One region of the Qipengyuania sp. genome, then DNA from elsewhere that is predicted to be linked to it. Evidence: predicted binding sites of a transcription regulator. Region 1 holds the regulator's gene; each other region holds the start of a gene.

Region 1 (4,213 bases):
GAGGAGGCGATGCGCGATTCCGGGCTGACGCATCTGCTGTCGATCAGCGGTTTGCATGTCAGCGCAATCATTGCGGCGACCTACCTCGTCGCACTCAAGTTGCTCGCGCTGTGGCCTTGGCTCACTTTGCGCGTGCGCTTGCCCCTGGTCGCGGCGGGCGCGGCGGCATTGGCAGGGATCGGCTATACGCTGCTGACCGGTGCCGAGGTTCCGACCGTGCGCAGCTGCATCGGAGCCTTGTTGGTGCTTGTCGCCCTGGCGCTGGGGCGCGAGCCGCTGTCATTGCGAATGGTCGCGATCGCGGCGGGCGTGGTGCTCGCGCTGTGGCCGGAATCCCTGGTCGGGCCGAGCTTCCAGATGAGTTTCGCTGCGGTGATCGCGATCGTAGCGTTGCACAATGTCCAGCGGATAAGGGACTTTCTGGCGCCGCGCGAGGAGAGCTGGGTGCGGCGCTTTGGCAGGCGGGCAGCCATATTGTTCCTGACCGGGCTGGTGATCGAGCTGGCGTTGATGCCGATCGTGCTTTTCCACTTCCATCGTGCCGGTGTCTACGGCGCGGCGGCCAACCTGATCGCCATTCCGTTGGTGACTTTCGTATCCATGCCATTGGTAGCGCTGGCCTTGCTCCTCGATCTCGCAGGCGCGGGAGCCCCGGCATGGTGGCTCGTCGGACAGTCGCTCGACCTCTTGCTGGCCATCGCGCACTTCTTTGCCGAGCAGCCGGGTTCGGTAAAGCTTGCCCCGCGGATCGGTATGGGGGCGATGGTGCTCTACTTAGCTGGGGCGCTTTGGCTGGCTTTCTGGCAGGGCGGAGCCCGGCTTTGGGGACTCGCGCCGGTTGCGGTCGCTGCAGGAATGATGGCGACGGCGCCCGTGCCCGATATTCTCATTACCCGTGACGGGCGCGATATCGGCGTTGCGAACGAAGACGAACGCTTGCTGGTTTTGCGGGACAGCGAGGGCGGTTATGCGCGGGACAACCTTCTCGAGCTGGCAGGGACCGACCTTGTACCGATCCCGCTATCGCAATGGCCACGCAGCAAGTGTAGTGCCGAATTCTGCACGCTGTCGATTGCTCGGGAAGGGCGCGACTGGTCGATACTGGTCGCCCGCAACCGCGATCTCGTCGCAGAGCGAGCTTTGGCAGCGGCCTGCCGAAATTCCGATATCGTGGTCGCCGACCGTTTTCTGCCGCGAAGTTGCAAACCGCGCTGGCTCAAGGCCGACCGGCGGTTCCTCGATCGCGAGGGCGGTACTGCGATCTATCTGGATGCACCGCGCATCGAAACCGTTGCGCAGGACGAGGGCGAGCATGGCTGGTGGCGCGCATCCGCCCGCTGAGAACCGCGGGGCAATGCCCGTCAGTGATAGCGCCGCAGCAGCCCTGCGAGCTTGCCCTGAACCTGCACGCGGTGCGGTTCGTAGACTTGCGGCTCGTAAGCGCCATTGGCGGGATCGAGCACGACCCGTCCACCATCCTTGCGCAGATACTTGAGCGTCGCTTCCTCATTATCGACCAGTGCCACTACGATCTCGCCGTCGCGTGCGCTGTCGGCGCGTTTCACCAGCGCGTAATCGCCATCGAAAATGCCCGCCTCGATCATCGAGTCGCCCGAGACCTCGAGCGCATAATGTTCGCCGGGGCCGAGCAGGGCGGCAGGAACCGGCATGCTCGACTGCCCTTCGATCGCCTCGATCGGCGCGCCGGCGGCAATCCGGCCATGGAGCGGTACGTCGATTATGTCGTTCGCAGGATCAGGCGCGACGGCTTTCGCGGGCATGGCGGCGCTGACAGGATCGTTCGCCGGAGCAGGCCTCGGCGTGCCCATCACTGCATCCTCGGGCAGTTTGACGACTTCGAGCGCGCGGGCGCGATTGGGCAGGCGGCGAATGAAGCCGCGTTCCTCGAGCGCGGAAATCAACCGGTGAACGCCCGATTTGCTCTTGAGGTCGAGCGCTTCCTTCATCTCCTCGAAACTCGGCGAAATGCCGGTCTCTTCCAGCCGCTGCTGGATGAAGCGGATCAATTCGTGCTGCTTGGCGGTCAGCATGTTGCGCACTCCCGTTTCGCCTGTTCACAAACCTGTGAACGAATGCGGAACAAGTAAGCAACCTGATTCGCCAGGTCAAGCAATAGCGTCATTTTCGAACGGTTTGCGGTGGAACAATTGTTCCCGGTTCGGTCCGGCGTGGAGAGTTCAACCGCCAAGCAGCGCTCTCGTCGCTGCCTCGACATCGGCCTGGCGCATCAGGCTTTCTCCGACGAGGAAACTGCGCACTCCCGAGCGTGCCAGACGCTCGCAATCGGCATGGGTGGCAATTCCGCTTTCGCCGACCAGAAGGGCATTGTGAGGCGCGATCGCGGCCAGCGTTTCGGTGTTCGCGAGATCGGTGGTGAAGGTCTTGAGATCGCGATTGTTCACCCCGATCAATCGCGACTGGAGACAGGTTGCACGCTCTAGTTCGGTGCGATCGTGAACTTCGACCAGCACGTCCATCTTGTGTTCGATCGCCGCCGCTTCGATCTCGACCATCGCGCCGTCCTCGAGTGCAGCAACGATGATCAGGATCGCATCGGCACCGATTGCCCGGGCTTCGGCGACCTGCCACGGATCGACCATGAAATCCTTGCGCAGGACGGGCAGGGCGCAGGCCGCGCGGGCTTCGACCAGATAGTCCTCGTGCCCCTCGAAATAGGGCGCATCGGTCAGCACAGAGAGGCACGCAGCGCCGCCCGCTGCATAGGCGTGGGCATGGTCGGCGGGGCGGAAATCTTTGCGTATCAGACCCTTGGAGGGAGATGCTTTCTTGATCTCTGCGATCAGCCCGAAGCCCTCGGCTTGTGCTCGCGAAAGAGCTGCTTGGAACCCGCGGGGGGCGGTTTGTTCCTTGGCTAGGGCTTCGAGATCGGCAAGCGAGCGGCGCGCCTTGCGTGCAGCCACTTCCTCGCGCTTGGTCGCGCAGATTTCCTCCAGCTTGTTCATGTCACGCGGCCATTGCGATCCAGTTGCCGAGCAGAGCCTTGGCCTTGCCCGAATCCAGCGCTTCTGCAGCGATCTCGGCACCTTCGGTCCAGTCGTCGGTACGATCGGCGACCATCAGCGTGGCAGCGGCATTGAAAAGAACGGCATCGCGATAGGGACCCGGAGTACCGCTGAGCAGTGCCTCCAGCGCGCGCGCATTGTGGTCCGGATCGCCGCCGCGAATGGCTTCGACAGGTGCGTGCGGTAGATTGGCCTGAACCGCGACCACCCGACGCATTTCGAATTCGTTGCCCTTAACATCGGCCAGTTCATTGCCGCCCGCGAGGCTCAACTCGTCGAGCCCCTCGTCCCCCGATGCGATGAAGGTGCGATCGGTCCCCAGCTTGGCCTTTGCCGCAGCGTAGATCGGCACATAGGCGGGCCGCGCGATGCCGATGAGCTGGCGACGCACACCGGCAGGGTTCGACAGCGGACCCATAAGATTGAAGATCGTACGCACGCCCAATTTCTGGCGAATGGGCTGGATCCGCCCCATCGCCGGATGATGGTTCTTGGCGAAAAGGAAACAAATCCCCAGTTCCGCCAGGGTCTTCTCGGCGCTTCTTCCCGCCGCTTCCATGTCGAGACCGAGCGCCTCCAGCGTGTCGGCCGCGCCCGATTTGCTGCTGGCCGCGCGATTGCCGTGTTTGGCAACGGGCACGCCGCAGGCAGCGACGACCAGGCTGACCGCTGTCGACACATTGAGCGTGTGATGGCCGTCGCCGCCGGTGCCGCAACAATCCACCGTCCCTTCGGGCGCATCGACCGGGATCAGCCGCGCGCGCAACGCTCGCGCCGCCCCGGCGATCTCGTCAGAGGTTTCGCTCCGCGCCGACATGTCGACGAGAAACCTCGCGATGTCCTCGTCTGACGTTTCGCCATCGAGAATCCAGCCAAAGACCTCTTCGGCCTCCTGCTCGCCAAGGTGCTGCTTTGCGTCGGGAAGTCGTTTCATGCCGGGACCTTGGCGGCGATACCGCAGATGTCGAGGAAGTTGGCGAGCAGCGCGTGACCGTGCTCGGTGGCAATGCTTTCTGGGTGGAACTGGACGCCGTGGATCGGCAGCTCGCTGTGGCGAAAGCCCATCACGCTGCTGCCGTCGAGGCCGGGCGTCTCGCTGGTGGCGTTGATTTCGAGGCAATCGGGAATGTTCTCGACCACCAGCGAATGATAGCGCGTCGCCGTGAAGG
Region 2 (4,213 bases), 290 kb from region 1:
ATTCGACCTATGTCGACTGGTTCGATGGGGAGACCGCCCCTTACGACCTGCCGTTCGACGGACCCTCTCGCGAGGCGATCATGGATGCGGCGCGCGATGCCTGGCGCGACGGGAAGGCGAAAGCCGACGAGTTGCAGCTGTCCGGTGCGGAAGCGCAATACCGGTTGCATGTCGATCGCAGCGGTCGGGGTGAATCCTATCTCGTCTGGCGGTTTGCCGAGATTCGCGAGGAGCGCAGCTATGACGGGCTCGCCGAACGGCTTTCGGGCCGGCTTGGCGACGTGATCTCGCGCGCAGGGCTCGAACTCGCGCTGGTTGCGCCCGACGGCATCGTGCTGACGACCACCCCGGGCCTGGCGGAGCGCGCAACCGGCAATCGCGAGAAGTCGCTTGCAGGCCATGAATTCGTGCAATTGCTGCGCTCGGACGATCGCGACCGCATTTTCTTCGCCCGCGAGGGCCAGCAGGGTTCGCCGCAGACGCTCGTTCACGTGCCGCTCGATACGCCAGCGAATGCGCGGCTGAGCGATGCCGATCAGGCCCCTTCGCTGATGTTGCTGATCGACAGCACGGTAGGGATCGGCGGCGGCTGGGAAGGCAGTGGCAAGGCCGCCATTCCGCAGCTCGAGGCGCTGCTGTCCGCGCTGCCGCTCGGCCTTGCGCTGACCGACCGCGATGGTCGCTTCCTGTTTGCCAACAAGGCGTTCCTGCGCGCGGTCGAACGCAAGGAGCAGGGATTGCCGCAATTCCCTTCCGACCTTGTCGTGCAGGACGACAAGGCCGCCATGGCAGATACCGTGCGGCGCTTCGCCAAGGGCGCGACCGCGAGCGGCGACATGGCCGTGCGTCTTTCCAACGACAAGGAAGAACCGGTCTCGATCGGCCTTGCGGGCATACGCGGGCTGGGCGATGCGGCCGTCCTGCTGTCGATCTCCGACTCCTCTGAGGAAAAGCGTCTGCGCCGCCAGGTCGCACAGGCCACCAAGATGCAGGCGGTGGGCCAGCTTGCGGGCGGCGTTGCGCATGACTTCAACAACGTGCTGACCGCGATCATCGGCTATTGCGACCTGATGTTGTTGCGCCACACGCCGGGCGACAGCGACTATGACGACATCCAGCAGATCAAGGCCAATTCGAACCGCGCTGCGAGCCTGACGCGGCAGCTCCTCGCCTTCAGCCGCCAGCAGACGCTGCGCCCGGTGGTGCTGCAGCTGCCCGATGTCGTCAGCGAGGTCAGCCAGCTGTTGAAGCGCCTGATGGGCGAGAAGATCGAATTCTCGGTTCGCCACGACCGCGAGCTCGGTTCGGTCCGGGCGGACCCGCAACAGCTCGAACAGGTCATCATCAACCTGGCCGTCAATGCGCGCGACGCCATGCAGGCGAATGCGCTCGAGCGTGGCAAGCAGGACTGGAAGGGACGTCTCACGCTCGCCACGCGGCGGGTTTCAGCGCGCGACGTGCGCAAGATGGGCATCGATATCATGCCCGCCGACGATTACACCGTGCTCATCGTGCAGGACACGGGCGGCGGCATTCCGCCGGAGCATCTCAACAAGATCTTCGAACCCTTCTTTACCACCAAGGAGCAGGGCAAGGGCACCGGGCTCGGTCTCTCGACGGTCTACGGGATCGTCAAGCAATCCAACGGCTTCATTTTCGCCGACAACGTCCAGGGTCCCGACGGCACACCCATCGGTGCGCGGTTCACCATGTACCTGCCCGTGCACAAGGGCGAGTTGCCCGCCAGCATGCGCGGCGAGGCGGCGGAAGAGGCCAAGGCGACCGAATGGTCGGCGGGCGGCAACCTGCTGCTGGTCGAGGACGAGGACATGGTGCGGGCCGTGGCCGAGCGGGCGCTGGCGCGCGCCGGCTATACCGTGACCACCGCGACCGACGGGGAAGAGGGGCTGGCCGAAGTGGCCAACGGTTCGACCGAATTCGACCTGATCGTATCGGATGTCGTCATGCCCGCGATGGATGGCCCGGCCATGGCGCGCGCGATCCGCAAGGTGAAACCCGACATCCCGATCCTGTTCATGTCGGGCTATGCCGAAGAGCAATTGCGCAACGAGATCGATATCGACAACATGCACTTCATTCCCAAGCCCTTCAGCGTGCAGCAGATCAACGCCAAGGTTGCCGAGGTGCTCGGCGAACAGCGCGATTAGCGGGCGGACCGGCCGAATTCCACCCGTTGGAACGAAACGTGAAAATAAATTTCGTTCCCCACTTGTTCTTTGAGAACAAAGCCGATACACCAATTGCCAGTTGAAGAGTCGGCAAGCGGCTCTGGCCAAGCGCAGGAGGTAATGTCATGGCGGCAAGTCTGAAGCTCGTAGAGGACAAGAAAGTGGACGCAGACCGCCAGAAGGCATTGGACGCCGCGCTCGCGCAGATCGATCGCGCATTCGGCAAGGGCTCGGCAATGAAGCTGGGCCAGAAGGAAGCAATGCAGGTGGAGGCGATCTCCACCGGTTCGCTCGGCCTCGATATCGCGCTGGGTGTGGGCGGCTTGCCCAAGGGGCGCGTGATCGAAGTTTACGGTCCGGAAAGCTCGGGCAAGACCACGCTGGCGCTGCATGTACTGGCCGAAGCGCAAAAGGCGGGCGGCACGGTCGCCTTCGTCGATGCCGAACATGCGCTCGACCCGGTCTATGCCCGCAAGCTCGGCGTCGATATCGACGAGCTGATCGTATCGCAGCCCGACACGGGCGAACAGGCGCTCGAGATCACCGATACGCTGGTCCGCTCCAACGCGATCGACGTGCTGGTCGTCGATTCGGTCGCCGCGCTCGTGCCGCGCGCCGAGATCGAGGGCGAGATGGGTGACAGCCATGTCGGCCTGCAGGCCCGCCTCATGTCGCAATCGCTGCGCAAGCTGACCGGTTCGATCAACCGTTCGAAGTGCATGGTGATCTTCATCAATCAGCTGCGCATGAAGATCGGGGTGATGTACGGCAATCCAGAAACCACGACCGGCGGCAATGCGCTCAAATTCTATGCTTCGGTCCGCCTCGACATCCGCCGCACCGGCCAGATCAAGGACCGCGACGAGGTGATCGGCAATTCGACTCGCGTGAAAGTGGTCAAGAACAAGGTCGCCCCGCCGTTCAAGCAGGTCGAATTCGACATCATGTATGGCGAGGGCATTTCGAAGATCGGCGAAATCCTCGACCTCGGCGTCAAGGCCGGCGTGGTCGAAAAGTCGGGCAGCTGGTTCAGCTACGACAGCGTCCGCATCGGCCAGGGGCGCGAAAACGCCAAGAAGTTCCTCAAGGAAAATCCCGAGATGTGTGCCAAGTTGGAAGCCGCCATTCGCGGCCGCACCGACGAGGTCGCCGAAGAGATGATGACCGGTCCGGACGCGGACGAGGACTGACCTCTCTTCAAGCGGGAGCGTGCCGGCCCCGATCCCCCGGGGCGGCGCGGAAGCCGGACTGTCCCCGGCGCTCCCGAACAAACGGAAAGCCGGTGCGCGCCGCCTCATGGCCGCACCGGCTTTTCCGTATCCCGGGCTGGCGCAAACTGGGCCATGGCCGCCCCTCATCCGCGCGCCTAGGGTGCAGGCGACTCGCGAAAGAGGAGCGCCCGCATGACTATTACCGTCCACCATCTCAACAACAGCCGTTCGCAGCGTATCCTCTGGCTGCTAGAGGAATTGGGGGCGGACTACGAAATTACCCAACACCAGCGCGATGCGGAAAGCAATCTCGCACCGCCCGAGCTGAAGAATGCTCACCCGCTCGGCAAGTCGCCGCTGATCGAGGACGACGGTCTGCGGGTGGCGGAAAGCGGGGCGATAATCCAATATCTGTGCGAACGTCACGGCGGCGAAAGCTGGCTTCCTGATCCGAAAAGCGAGGACCACGTCCGTCACCTCGAATGGATGCAGTTCGGAGAAAGCAGCTTTTTCGTACCCGTCATGCTCAAGATATACGCGGGGCGTCTCGGCGATGCCGCGGCCCCGCTCATGCCGCGCGTCGATGAACAATTCGAAGCGCATGTGAAATTCGCCGAGGACAATATCTCAGACGATCTCCATTTCGTCGGTAATGACTGGTCAGCCGCCGACGTGATGATGAGCTTTCCGGCCGAGATCGCCGTGATGCAGGGATATGGGGAGAAGGCGCCGAAGCTCGCGAAGTTCGTCGAGGCGATCCATGCGCGTCCCGCCTGGCAGCGCGCCCGCGAGCGCGGCGGCGCCTATTTCATC
Region 3 (4,213 bases), 320 kb from region 1:
AGCGCACGCCCTCTTCTTCGATCAGCGCCTGTTTGAAGGTGTCGCTGGCCTTGAGCAGGACGGCGGGTTGCCGCACGCTATGGGCATCGTCGATTACCATTTGCGCCGTATTCAGCGGCTGCACGGGCTTGCGGGCCTTGGGCGGGCCGGTGAAGGCGGTCAGACCCAGCGCGCCGGCACCTAGCATCAGCGTGGCGCGCTTGCGCGTAGACAGTTGTGGCCGGACATCGAATGCCTTTGCCGCGGCTTTTCGCGCCCGACGCAGCTCCCGCCTATGCTGGCGCTCGCGACGCAGGCGCTTGAGGAAGCTCTTCGGATTGTCGCCCTTCTCGCCGCGCAGCGAGGTATGTGACCAGTCCACTTCGTCGAGGGGACGGTTGAGGTCGTCGAGGAGCGCCTTGAGCTTTGCCCCCGAGCGGTCATTGTGTGCGGGCACCCGATCGGCTCCGCCTGTTTGGTTCGCGTTGTTCGCGGTGTCCTTGTCCATGTGGAGAGGCACCTTTCATTGCGTAATTGGTTCGGGACACCTGGATTGCGACCCGCACATGCGGTTCCATGCGCGCTGGCAAGGTGTCGGACTTGTATATGAAACGGTTCGGGGGAGGGCATCGGTCCCCAATTCGTCGCTGTCGCGGAACGTCCGGACGGCGAATCCCCGTGCTCAGGCGGCGCGACGCACCCTGTTTCGCCCGGTGTTCTTGGCCTCGTAACAGGCAATATCCGCGCGCAGCAACGCATCGTCCAGACTTTCGCCGAACCGCCAGCCAGTGAGGCCGATGGATGCCGAAATGGCGATCCCCGAATGATCGGTGAATTGCCCTTCGAGCTCGGTAATCGCGACCCGCAGACGTTCCGCCGCTTCGCTGACGACGGCATCGTCCAGCCCGCGCGCGATCACCAGAAACTCCTCTCCGCCGAGGCGGAATGCCTGGTGTTCTCCCTTGTCGCCGAGCGTCGTGCACCATTCGCGGATCGTATCCGCCGTCGCGATGATCACGTGATCTCCGACGCCATGCCCGAACGTGTCGTTGATCGTCTTGAACCGATCGAGGTCGATCGTCAGCAGGTGGCGCGAAAGCGGGCTGCGGTCGCGGCGCGTGTCCTCGAACAGCATGCGGCGATTGAACAGGCCGGTCAGCGGGTCGCGCCAGCTTAGGAATTCGGCATGGGCAAGCGCGTCGGCGAGATCTTCGGAAAGCTGCCGGTTCTCGACCAGCATTTTTGCCGAGCTGTGAATGTGGTGGCCGGTCGAGGAACTGTAGATTCGCACACCGAGGACGGCCAGGGTCAGGACCGCGATCATGCCGGGATCGCCCGAAGCGGGATGGAACAGGATCAGCCCGCTGGCCGTCAGCCAGAAGCTTGCCAGCATGGCGTCGCGAGATGCGGGGAGCGCCGCAAGCGTGACGGATATCAGCGTCACGGCGACGATGACGACGACCTGGATCAGCCCGATCGCCACCATGGAGGCCCCGGGCGGCTGCGGCCACAACATCAGCGCCAGCGTGACGCCGGTCAGCGACATGGCCCCGAACAGGACGGCGCGCGCCGCCTTCACCGGCTTGCGCGTGCGCATGCGCCTTTCGAGTTGCGCGACCGCGCGACGCGTAAACAGGAACGAAGCGAGGCGCAGGACCAGCAACAGCGCCATAAATGCGGGGTTGGGCAGCATCGCCACGCCGACTGCCAGCAGGCCAAGCCCAATCAGGCTCGAGACAAGCGAGCGACGCTCGCGTTCGAGCATGGCGATAACCGCCTCGCGCTCGATTTCGTAGGAATCGACCGGGGCGCGTGCGAGGACGCCAGCGATATTGCCGTCAAAGTTGTCGTCGATTCGCACCGGTCCCGGCGTCAACCCCCTCTCATCGTTGGAAAAAGGAGCATAGTGCCAATTCGTTAAAGAATCCGCTCCCGCGCTCCGTTTTCCGGTGGCGGGGATAGGACGGCGCTGTTTGCCGGCTTCGTGCGTGATCCTGTCCCGCCTTTGCTTGCTGGCCGATGCGCGACAAGACCTCGCAATATCGCGATATGTTCCTAAGTCTGGGGTCGCGCGCCGCGGCGACTGCTGTCGCCTTCCGTATCGGCCCGGTCTTCGGCCTCCCTTCGTTCGAAATTCCGATACGGAACGTGTCTTGACTTATGTGAACAATTTAGGAACATCGCTCCCCCATGGCTCTCACCAAGATCTCCGTCCGCGGCGCCCGCGAGCATAATCTCAAGGGGGTCGATATCGACCTGCCGCGCGACGCGCTGATCGTGATCACGGGCCTTTCGGGCTCGGGCAAGTCGAGCCTCGCCTTCGACACCATCTATGCCGAAGGGCAGCGGCGCTATGTCGAAAGCCTGAGCGCCTATGCGCGGCAGTTTCTCGAGATGATGCAAAAGCCCGATGTCGAGCATATCGACGGGCTCAGCCCCGCCATCTCGATCGAGCAGAAGACGACGAGCCGCAACCCGCGCTCGACCGTGGCGACGGTGACCGAGATCTACGACTACATGCGCCTGCTGTGGGCGAGGGTGGGGGTGCCCTATTCGCCCGCCACCGGCCTGCCGATCGAAGCGCAGACCGTCTCCAACATGGTCGACCGCGTGATGGCTTTGCCCGAAGGCACGCGGCTCTACCTGCTCGCGCCCGTGGTGCGCGGGCGCAAGGGCGAATACCGCAAGGAACTGGCCGAATGGCAGAAAGCCGGTTTCACCCGCGTGCGGATCGATGGCGAGATGTACCCGATCGAGGAAGCGCCCGCGCTCGACAAGAAGTTCAAGCACGACATCGAGGTGGTGGTCGACCGGCTGGCGGTGAAGGAGGGCCTCGAAACGCGCCTCGCCGACAGTTTCGAAACCGCGCTCAAGCTCGCCGATGGGCTGGCCTTTGTCGACCTGGCGGACGGGACGGTGGCGGAGGTCATGGCACAAGCCCCAGCGAAGGCAGGGGCCTCAGGCGGTTCCGGCGCGACCCCGAATGAGGTCCCTGCCTCCGCAGGGACACCTGCCGAAGATGGCGGCAAGATGAAGGGCGCGGGCATTCCCGCCAACCGCATCGTCTTCTCCGAGCGGTTCTCCTGCCCCGTCTCCGGCTTCACGATCGAGGAAGTCGAGCCGCGGCTGTTCTCGTTCAACGCGCCGCAGGGGGCCTGCCCAACCTGCGACGGGATCGGCGAGAAGCAGCTGTTCGACCCGCAGCTGGTCGTCCCCAACGAGGCGCTGTCCTTGAAGAAGGGCGCAGTGATGCCCTGGGCGAAGAGCAATCCGCCGAGCCCCTATTACATGCAGGTGCTCGCCAGCCTTGCGCGCGAATACGAGTTCAGCCTCGAGACCCCGTGGGAGGATTTCGATCGCGAGATCCGCGACATCATCCTCTACGGCACCAAGGGCCGCGCGATCCCGCTCACCTTCAAGGACGGGCGCAAGGAATATACGGTCAAGAAGCCGTTCGAGGGCGTGATCGGCAATCTCAACCGCCGCATGCTGCAGACCGAGAGCGCGTGGATGCGCGAGGAGCTGAGCAAGTTCCAGACCGCGCAGCCATGCGAAACCTGCCATGGCAAGCGGCTCAACGAGAAGGCGCTGGCGGTGAAGATCGGCCAGGGCGACGACGCCACCGACATCGCCACCCCCACCAAGATGAGCGTCGCCGATGCGAATGCCTGGTTCCTCGCGCTGCCCGATCAGCTGACCGAAACGCAGGGCCAGATCGCCAAGGCCATCCTCAAGGAAATCAACGAGCGGCTGGGCTTCCTCGACAATGTCGGGCTCGACTATCTCAACCTCGACCGTACTTCGGGTACGCTGTCGGGCGGCGAGAGCCAGCGCATCCGCCTCGCCTCGCAGATCGGCTCGGGCCTCTCGGGCGTGCTCTACGTGCTCGACGAGCCGAGCATCGGCCTCCACCAGCGCGACAACGACCGGCTGCTCGAAACGCTCAAGCGCCTGCGCGATCTGGGCAATACGGTGATCGTGGTCGAGCATGACGAGGACGCGATCCGCGCCGCCGACCATGTGGTCGACCTCGGCCCCGGCGCGGGCGTCCACGGTGGCGAAGTGGTGGCGCAGGGCACGCTCAAGCAGGTGCTAAAGTCCAAGAAGTCGCTCACCGCCGACTACCTCACCGGCCGCCGCGAAATCGCCGTCCCGGCCGAACGGCGCACAGGCAACGGGCATCAGCTCACCGTCCACGGCGCGCGGGCGAACAATCTCCGCGACGTCACCGCCT
Region 4 (4,213 bases), 1.2 Mb from region 1:
CCGGCACAGTTCTCCTAGCTCGACGTATCCCTCGGGTGGACGTTCCGCTACCCGCGTCAGATGTGACCACCGCTTCTCGGTAGCGAGACGGTCTCGCCTAATGCGTCGACCACTTCCGAGTTTACCCAGACTTGCGAGGTCATCTACTCTCTGAAAGCTAACAGTCTTGGGTTCCGCACCAATTTCGAAGGTTGTGATCGCTGCGGTCGTGGCAGCATCGGGAAATGGCTGCGCGGTCGGTTCGATTACGGTAATGTTCTTCCCGCCGAGTTCGCCGAGCATCAGCGACCGAACGAGCGAGCCGTAGTTCACGTCAAGCCACTCGGAAGCTGTAACGAATGCCCCTACGTCCTTCTTCTCGGCTTCAAGTGCTGTCGCGAGGAAAAAGTACACGTGGAGCCCAGCGAGTTTGCTCGCCGGCAGTTTCAATTCTGCCGCTCTTTGCGCGAGCCAATCCTTCCACACAGCATCGATCTGATGATGCCTGACGTATGGTGGATTACCGATGTACAGTGTCTGTCCAGCAGTCCTCTCGGTGAAATTTCGGAAGTCACCGAGTATGATCTTTGCCCGCTTTGCATACCCATTCACACACAGATTGGCACGGGCCATCAGGGTTGCGACCGGGTCCACATCAATGCCGACAAGCTGAGCATTTGGGAACGCTCGCCCGGCGGCTGAGAGGAAGCGGCCTGAGCCAACCCCTGGGTCGACAACGCGCGATGGACTTGAGTTATTCGCGGCCCACTGCACCATCGACTGAACAATGCCCTCAGGAGTGTACGTCGCCCCATCAGACCGGCGTGTCTCCGCAGATCGGATTGACGAGAACCCTTCTCCTAAAGGGTCATTTCCGCTGAGAATTGAATCACGCAGCAGAGCCACTCTCTTTGCGGAAACTCGCTGCTTGGCAGAGCTTGCAGCGAGCCTCTTTTCAGCCTCCGATAACCCATGCCCGACATCGAGCGCGCCGAGTTGCAAGGCTGCCGAAATCAGTTCCTTCTCTGACGCGAAGAGAATGGGGAGATCAGTCATCGGACCGCCTCCCGATTTGCGCTTTGGCTCATCGACGTGGTTCCAACAAATTGGAACGGCTGCACCTCAATTTCTCTGTTTTTCTTGCGAGCTTCGGCGATGTCAAATGCAGTCTGCATCTGCATCATCGCTTCCAATGGAAATCCGAATGCCTTCTCCAACCGAACTGCCATCTCTGGAGACAAATGAACTCGTTGGTTGATGAGTTTGGATAGCGAAGGACGCGCGACGCCTAGAGCCTTTGCTGCCTCCGTGACGGATATCCCACGCTCGTCAATCAACTTGATTTTCAAGAACCGACCAGGGTGCCCGGGATGCTCCGTTCTAAACTGTGTCGCAGTACCCATTTGGTATCCCCTTTGCAGTCTATTGCCCTGTAACGCTACGGGTTACAAGTGTACCTTTGTTCTTTTTTTGTTCCACTGTCAATTGGAGCTGAAAGCAGCCTCACGAGCGTCGAGCTAGATAATTCTCTACCTTCTCGACTGTTCGGCGGCGCGGCCTGCGGCCAGCTCGTAGGTCAAGCACGAAGCGCGGATCGCCAACCGCGCGACGACCGAACCGTGTCGCCGAAATGTGCGATTCCTTCAGATGTCGTTCAATGCGATCCAGCAATTTCATGGCCTTCCTCGACTCACTCAACACTTGTGTTCCTGTTTTGTTCTTAGTAGGAAGGTTCCATCGAGTCTAGGAGATTTCCTTCTCTCCTGAGACCGCTAGAAGGAACGACACATGGAACATGTCAGAGAGGAGCTCGATCGCCTGATCCAGCAGCGACGGCTCGGATATTCCTCGATCTCGCGGATGATCGGAAGAAACTCGTCCTACATTCAGCAATTCATCAAGCGTGGATCGCCGCGCAAACTGGATGACGATGACCGGCGCACGCTTGCCAGCTTCTTCGGGGTCGACGAGCAAGTGCTTGGCGGACCGCCCGCACCCATGCGTGACGGGTTGATCGAAATACCCGTGCTCAATGTCGATGCATCGGCGGGCTTTGGAGCGATTGCCGAAAGCGAGACCGCCCATACCCGCTTCGGTTTCGACGAACGCTGGCTTGGCCGGTTGACCCGGGCGAAGAGCGCCAGCCTTTCGATCATCCACGTCTTGGGCGACTCCATGGAGCCGACACTCAGCGATGGCGACGAGGTGCTGGTCGATGCATCGGACCAAGGCTCGCGGCTGCGCGACGGTATCTACGTCCTGCGCGCCGACGATGCGCTGGTGGTCAAGCGCGTGACGCTCAAGCCCGGTGGCCGCAATATCACCATCAGCAGCGATAATTCGGCCTATCCGAGCTGGGACGATGTCGACCGGTCCGAGATCCAAGTGGTCGGACGGGTCATCTGGTTTGGGCGGGCGGTATAGAAAGCTCTCGTCGGCTCAGATCCCGATTTCGAAATGCTTTACCCTTTCCTTCGTGAGTTCGGGCTTGTCACTTGCAGGCGAAGGGCTGCGGACATCCTCGTCTTGCGAAAGGCCCTTGGCCGCTGCCGCCTTGAGCCTTTGCGTTACTTCAAGGGCCGACGCTTTCTCGCCGCTGTTGGACTTGATGGCCCGGCCGAGTTTCTCGGCATTATCTGCAATCAGCGTAAGGCCGTCGCGAAGCCGGGTGACCGTGACCAGGAAAGTCTGCCGATTGGCGAGATTGCGTTCGCGGCTGTCCATCACTGCGATCCCGCGATCCGAAGTAAGTCCCTGCGCCATATGCGCATTGAGGGCGTAGGCGAGGTCCATGCATTTGAGCATGGGGTCGCCGCGGTTCAGGCGGAGCTCCTTGCCCACTGATGTCTCGACCAAGACGCCCTTTGTGTCGATGGCCACGATCCTCGCCTGGTCGGCGTTGAACAGCCCGCGCTTGTGGTCGTTGTCGGTCCAACGGATTTTGTCACCTTCAATGATGGACAGCGATTTGCGCTCGAAGAGCGACAGCCGGCTATCGTCTGCGCCCGGCCGCAAGCGCGCGGGATTGAACTTGCGAAGCCGTCCTTTCCTGTCCTCAAGCACGAGCTGCTTCCGCGCATGGTCAATGGTCTTGACGGTGTAGTCACCCTTGGAGAGTTTCTGGGTGCTGTCGCGCGAGCGGAAGTTAAGGACCATGCCTGGTTGGTAAGTGCGAAGATAGCGCAGCTCCTCGTGTGTCACATTCACCCGCGAATGAACGGTCAGCCGGCCCGATCGTGGGCCGAGCTCGCCGTTGGCCTTGAGTCCGCACTGCACAGCCTCGTTGACCGCAGAACGTAAGGCCCGTCCCGAAGCGTAGATCGACGTCCGATCCCGATCCGCCGGGCTGAGCGAAAGCCACTTTTCGGCAGCAACAATCGCGCTGTCCCCACGAGCTTCGATGGTTGAAGGAGCAAGAGCCTGGAGCGCATCGTCGATGCGTCCCTCCTGCGCTGCGGCCTGGGCTCGCCGCAGTATGGGATCGCGGCCGCGTAAATTCACATCCATGTTGGCGCGCTCGATCCCGGCCTGCTGGACGAGGTCGAAGGGCTTACCGGCATCGACGGCGGCTAGCTGTCGCTTGTCGCCGACGAGAACCAGGCGCTGGACTTCTGCAAGGTTCGCCAGCCGTACCAGCTTGGCCTTGTCCTCGTTCGACACCATCGACGCCTCATCGAGCACCAGGACATGGTCTCCGAGAGCGCTCCGAGCCTCACGCAGCAACGTGGCATTTCCCGGCTCGTGCAGAAGCCTGCCCCATTGCGCGAGAAAGCGGGCGATGGTCATCGAACGGATGCCGGTGTCGCGCTCGAGCATCTGGACGAGCGTGTTCTGCACGGCGAGCCCCAGTACCTGCTTGCCTTCCTCGCGAAGCAGCTGGGCAACAGGCTTCATCACGCTGCTTTTGCCCGCCCCGGCTATGCCCTGGATCGCTACGGTCCGGTCACGCGACGAAAGGACAAGGCCAGCCGCATTCTCCTGTCCTTCGTTGAGCGAATTCCGTGGTTGAGCGCAGCAACAGCCTGAACCCGCTCTGCAGCGTCCGCCCGATCCAGGATGGGCAACACCGCACCTCGTCCCTGGTCGACATTCGCAATAATGGTGCTTTCAAGGTCAAGCGCCTCCCGGCTCGCCAGCCAGCCTTTGTGCTCGCCTTTGCCGGATTCGAGTGCGCCGCTTCTGATCAATGCGTTCACACGGGTTTCGATGTGGTCCACCGTCGTCGGCAGCCCAA

What was found. The regulator LexA, encoded in region 1, represses DNA repair genes until DNA is damaged. The targets are predictions, from matches to a motif close to GTTCCNCNCTTGTTCT.
Positions count from the first base shown of each region.
Region 2: a site for LexA is predicted at 2,222-2,237, ahead of recA (recombinase RecA). Genes of this name have one in related genera too.
Region 3: a site for LexA is predicted at 2,143-2,158, ahead of uvrA (excinuclease ABC subunit UvrA). Genes of this name have one in related genera too.
Region 4: a site for LexA is predicted at 1,685-1,700, ahead of ACQY4G_RS03765 (S24 family peptidase). Genes of this name have one in related genera too.

Region 1 covers NZ_OZ255844.1:2,696,692-2,700,904, reverse strand. The annotation lists gene ACQY4G_RS13220 (ComEC/Rec2 family competence protein) at 1-1,341, shown strand, start outside; gene lexA (transcriptional repressor LexA) at 1,362-2,051, opposite strand; gene trpC (indole-3-glycerol phosphate synthase TrpC) at 2,199-2,984, opposite strand; gene trpD (anthranilate phosphoribosyltransferase) at 2,986-3,978, opposite strand; gene ACQY4G_RS13200 (anthranilate synthase component II) at 3,975-4,213, opposite strand, start outside.
Region 2 covers NZ_OZ255844.1:2,982,145-2,986,357, reverse strand. The annotation lists gene ACQY4G_RS14580 (hybrid sensor histidine kinase/response regulator) at 1-2,168, shown strand, start outside; gene recA (recombinase RecA) at 2,315-3,379, shown strand; gene ACQY4G_RS14570 (glutathione S-transferase family protein) at 3,593-4,213, shown strand, end outside.
Region 3 covers NZ_OZ255844.1:3,014,639-3,018,851, reverse strand. The annotation lists gene ACQY4G_RS14750 (lysozyme) at 1-487, opposite strand, end outside; gene ACQY4G_RS14745 (diguanylate cyclase domain-containing protein) at 662-1,840, opposite strand; gene uvrA (excinuclease ABC subunit UvrA) at 2,170-4,213, shown strand, end outside.
Region 4 covers NZ_OZ255844.1:764,067-768,279, forward strand. The annotation lists gene ACQY4G_RS03755 (N-6 DNA methylase) at 1-1,035, opposite strand, end outside; gene ACQY4G_RS03760 (HigA family addiction module antitoxin) at 1,032-1,328, opposite strand; gene ACQY4G_RS03765 (S24 family peptidase) at 1,768-2,403, shown strand; partial or broken gene mobF (MobF family relaxase) at 2,419-4,213, opposite strand, start outside.